2 regions of the Streptomyces sp. NBC_00440 genome follow, and region 2 is predicted to be linked to the other one. Evidence: riboswitches for the same ligand, from Rfam matches in the RefSeq annotation. Region 2 holds a riboswitch; the other holds the start of a gene.
The links. Region 2 has a riboswitch for S-adenosylmethionine ahead of OHB13_RS08465 (aminotransferase class V-fold PLP-dependent enzyme). Riboswitches for the same ligand answer to the same signal wherever they lie in the genome.
Positions count from the first base shown of each region.

Region 1: another riboswitch for S-adenosylmethionine. It lies ahead of thrC (threonine synthase); the one in region 2 lies ahead of OHB13_RS08465 (aminotransferase class V-fold PLP-dependent enzyme).

Region 1 covers NZ_CP107921.1:3,654,363-3,656,747, reverse strand. Annotated here, with positions in the region: gene OHB13_RS16380 (glucosyl-3-phosphoglycerate synthase) at 157-1,101, opposite strand; SAM riboswitch class I at 1,258-1,385, shown strand; gene thrC (threonine synthase) at 1,401-2,385, shown strand, end outside.
Region 2 covers NZ_CP107921.1:1,883,295-1,885,679, reverse strand. Annotated here, with positions in the region: gene trpD (anthranilate phosphoribosyltransferase) at 1-682, shown strand, start outside; SAM riboswitch class IV at 816-933, shown strand; gene OHB13_RS08465 (aminotransferase class V-fold PLP-dependent enzyme) at 1,082-2,385, shown strand, end outside.

The DNA of each region.
Region 1 (2,385 bases), 1.8 Mb from region 2:
TACGGCATCGCAGTGCTCATTACTGCTCTGAGTGCGGTGGCTGCACGGATATCGCGGCTCGATGGAAGGTTCGGATTCTCGTGCCAACGATGGCCAAAACCTTTCCATGGACAGCCGTCGGCCACGGGTCACGGGTCACGAGTCACGCGGCAGCGGTCAGGCCGCCCGGCGGGCCGTGTACTCCCCGACGCTCCGCATCGGGGGCCGCTCCTCGGTGTCCACCGCGTACGTCCGCGGCACGAACCCCTCCACCCCCCGCTCGAACTGCGTCAGCGCCGGCCGCACCAGCTGCCCCCGCGACAGCCGCAGCTGCGCCGTGCGGTAGATCGCCGCCGCCATCCGTCCCAGCGCGAGCCCGTCCTGGTGGCGGTGTTTGCGCGAGCCCACGTCGACCTGCGCCAGCGCGTCGAGCCCCACCGTGTGGAGCGCGTCGACCAGCAGGCCCAGCTCCACTCCGTAACCGACCGGGAAGGGCAGCTGTTCGAGCAGCGAGCGCCGTACCGCGTACTCGCCGCCCAGCGGCTGGACGAAACCGGCCAGCTGCGGCCAGTGCAGGTTCAGCAGCGGCCGCGCCACCAGCTCGGTCACCCGACCGCCCTGACCTGCGGCCTCGCCGAGCGGCCGGTCGTACATGGCCTTCACGAACTGCACATCGGGCTCGGTCAGCAGTGGCCCGACGATCCCCGACACGAAGTCCGCCGAGAACTCCCGCAGGTCCGCGTCCACGAAGCAGACGATGTCGCCGCCGGTCACCAGGAGTGAACGCCACAGCACCTCGCCCTTGCCGGGCAGGGCCGGAATCCGCGGCAGGATCTCGTCCCGGTGCACCACCCGCGCCCCGGCGGCAGCGGCGGCCCCGGCCGTACGGTCGGTGGAGCCGGAGTCGATGACCACCAGCTCGTCCACGAGCGGCACCGGCAGGGCGTCCATCAGCTCCCGCCTGATGGTCGCGACGATCGCCCCGACCGTCGCCTCCTCGTTGAGCGCGGGCAGGACGACACTCACCTTCGTGCCGCGTTTGGCCGCAATCAGCCGGTCCAGCGGACGGTCGGCTGCCGACCAGGAACGCCTGGCCAGCCAGCGGTCCACCTCTTCCAGCACGGCGCGTCTCCTTGACTGTGAGCCATCTCGCGGTTCGGACGACTATCTCAACTGTCACTGCCTTCGGTTACAGTCTTGAACAACGCAAATGGCCACGGGATGCCGGGGTCAGCACGTGCGGACAAACACGCCGGGCCTCAAGGCCCGCGTCATAAGCGCTCATCCAGAGGGACTGAGGGAACGGCCCGTAGAAGTCCCGGCAACCCTCCCGCCGACCGCGAGGTCATGGTGGGGAAGGTGCCAATTCCGTCTTGCGGCGAAGTACGTCGCGAGGAAGATGAGGAGAGGACCTCGCCACCATGGCTGTGCAGACCGTCACCAGCACCAATGACTCCACCGGGGCCGTCGATCTCGGCCCCGCCGCCGCCCTCTCGTGCCGCGAGTGCGGAGAGCGTTTCCCGCTCGGCCCCCTCTTCGCCTGCGCGTCCTGTTTCGGGCCGCTCGAAGTGGCGTACGACCTGCCGAGCGGCTCCCCCGACGAGCTGAAGAAGCGCATCGAGGCCGGCCCGAACAACATCTGGCGCTACGCCCCGCTGCTGCCCGTCCCCGCCGGTGTGGCCGACCAGCCCAACCTGAACCCGGGCTTCACCAAGCTGGTCAAGGCCGACAACCTCGCCCGTGAGCTGGGTGTCACCGGCGCTCTGCACATCAAGGACGACTCCGGCAATCCGACGCACTCCTTCAAGGACCGTGTCGTCGCCATCGCCGTCGAGGCCGCCCGCGCCTTCGGCTTCACCACGCTCTCCTGCTCCTCCACGGGGAACCTGGCCGGTGCCGTCGGCGCCGCCGCAGCCCGCGCCGGCTTCCGCTCCTGCGTGTTCATCCCGCACGACCTGGAGCAGGGCAAGGTCGTGATGGCCGCGGTCTACGGCGGCGAACTGGTCGGCATCGAGGGCAACTACGACGACGTCAACCGCTTCTGCTCCGAGCTCATCGGCGACCCGATCGGTGAGGGCTGGGGCTTCGTCAACGTCAACCTCCGCCCGTACTACGGCGAGGGCTCCAAGACCCTGGCGTACGAGATCTGTGAGCAGCTCGGCTGGCAGCTGCCCGACCAGATCGTCATCCCGATCGCATCGGGCTCCCAGCTCACGAAGATCGACAAGGGTCTCCAGGAGCTGATCAAGCTCGGCCTCGTCGAGGACAAGCCGTACAAGATCTTCGGCGCGCAGGCCGAGGGCTGCTCGCCGGTCTCCACCGCGTTCAAGGCCGGCCACGACGTCGTACGGCCGCAGAAGCCGGACACGATCGCCAAGTCGCTGGCCATCGGCAACCCGGCGGACG
Region 2 (2,385 bases):
GTCGTCCCAGAGCGGGGCGTCCGACGTCCTGGAGAAGCTGGGCGTCAATCTCCAGCTGACCCCGGAGCGGGTCGTCGAGGTGGCCGCCGACGCCGGCATCACCTACTGCTTCGCGGTCAAGTTCCACCCCGCACTGCGCTATGTGGCCGCCGCCCGGAAGGAGTTGGGGATCCGCACCACCTTCAACTTCCTGGGTCCGCTCACCAACCCGGCGAAGGTCCGGGCACAGGCGACCGGTGTCTCCGACGCGCGGGTGGCGCCCATCATCGCGGGGGTGCTGGCCGAGCGCGGTTCGTCCGCCCTCGTGTTCCGCGGCGACGACGGGCTGGACGAGCTGACCACCACCGCCACATCCAGAGTCTGGACGGTGGCGGACGGCACGGTGCACGAGGAATCCTTCGACCCGCGCGACGTGGGCATCGGACTGGTCCCCGTGGAGGCGCTGCGCGGCGGCGACTCGTCGTACAACGCGGATGTGGCCCGCAGGCTGCTGTCCGGTGAAGCCGGTCCGGTACGGGACGCGGTCCTGCTGAACTCGGCGGCTGCGCTGGTCGCGCTGGACCCGGGCAGCGGATCCCTCAACGAGCGGATCGCGGCGGGCATCGCGCGGGCCGCCGATTCCATCGACTCCGGGTCGGCGGCCCGTGCGCTGGAGCGCTGGGTGGCCGCCAGCAACGCCTGAGCCCCTGTCCCTCTCACGACACCCCACCGCACAGGACACCCAGGGCGCAGTCGCGCAGCTCCGGCCGGCCACCGGTCTCATGCTGTGGACTGCGCCTTGGCACGTCCGGATACGTATGGCAGGATCCTCTGCAGGTCATGAGTGACAGCGACTACGGCCCCAGCCCGCTGTCCGGCAACCCTCCGTCCGTGGCGGGGTGCCCTGGGTGAAGACCAGGCCGTGGGCAGCGAAGTCCTCGGCAAGCGCGGATCCCTCGACAGGGATCCTGGTCGTCGAGGGAGATCTTCCGTGGTTCAGCGAATGCGATAGGGCAGTAGCCCCCTTCTCCGCACCCCTTTCCTTGCACTGCCGCGTGTGGCACGCGCAGTGAATTCGCCTGCCCTTTTCCGGGAGTTCGTCATGTCTGTTCCCAGTGCTGCCGTCAACGCGTCGGTTTGTAAGGATTCCTCCGAGAACCTCCCCGTCCTCGGGAGGGACGTCCTGGTCCCGCTCGTCACCGGAGGCGAGGTCACCTACGCGGCACTGGACTACGCGGCGAGCGCCCCGGCCCTCCAGCGCGTCTGGGACGACGTGGCGGCGTACGCCCCGTACTACGGCAGCGTGCACCGCGGCGCCGGGTACCTCTCGCAGCTCTCCACCGACCTCTTCGAGAACAGCCGGACGACTGTCGCCGAGTTCCTCGGCTGCCGTCCGGACGACCAGGTCGTCTTCACCCGTTCGACCACGGACTCGCTCAATCTGCTGGCCTCGGTGGTCCCCGCGGGCTGCGAGGTCTTCGTCTTCGAGACCGAGCACCACGCCTCGCTGCTGCCCTGGCGCGACGCCGCCGTGACCTACCTCAACGCCCCGCGCACCCCGCAGCAGGCAGTCGAGACCCTGGAGCGCGCGCTTGCGGACCGTACGACGCCGGAGGCACCCGCCCTCGTCTGTGTCACGGGCGCTTCCAACGTCACCGGTGAACTGTGGCCGGTCAAGGAGCTGGCGGCCGCCGCCCACGCCCACGGGGCGCGCATCGTGCTGGACGCGGCGCAGCTCGCACCGCACCACCCCGTGGACATCACGGAGCTGGACGTCGACTGGGTCGCCTTCTCCGGCCACAAGCTGTACGCGCCGTTCGGCTCCGGGGTCCTCGCGGGCCGCTCCGACTGGCTGCTCGCCGCCGAGCCGTACCTCGCGGGCGGCGGCGCCTCCCGCAGCGTGGCCCGGCGCGCCGACGGCGGTGTCGACGTCGAGTGGCACACCACCGCCGCCCGCCACGAGGCCGGATCGCCCAACGTCATCGGGGTCCACTCCATCGCGTCCGCCTGCCGGGCGCTCACCGACGCGGGCTTCGACTCCCTGGTCGAGCGCGAGCAGACGCTGGTCGGCAAGGTCCTCGACGGGCTCGGCGAGGTGGACGCGGTCCAGGTCCTCTCGCTCTTCGGCGACGATGCCCCGCGGGTCGGGGTCATCTCGTTCGTGGTGGACGGCTGGAACAGCTCGCACTTCGCGGCGGCGCTCTCCGCCGAGTACGGCATCGGGGTGCGCGACGGTCTGTTCTGCGCCCACCCGCTCGTACGCACCCTGCTCGGCAGCGACCCGCAGGACCAGGGCGAGTGCGGTGCTCCGGAGGGTGAGCCGGGCGAGCGTTCACTCAACGCCGTCCGGGTGAGCTTCGGCGCCGGTACGCCGGACGAGCACGTGGAGCGCTTCGTGGGCGCGGT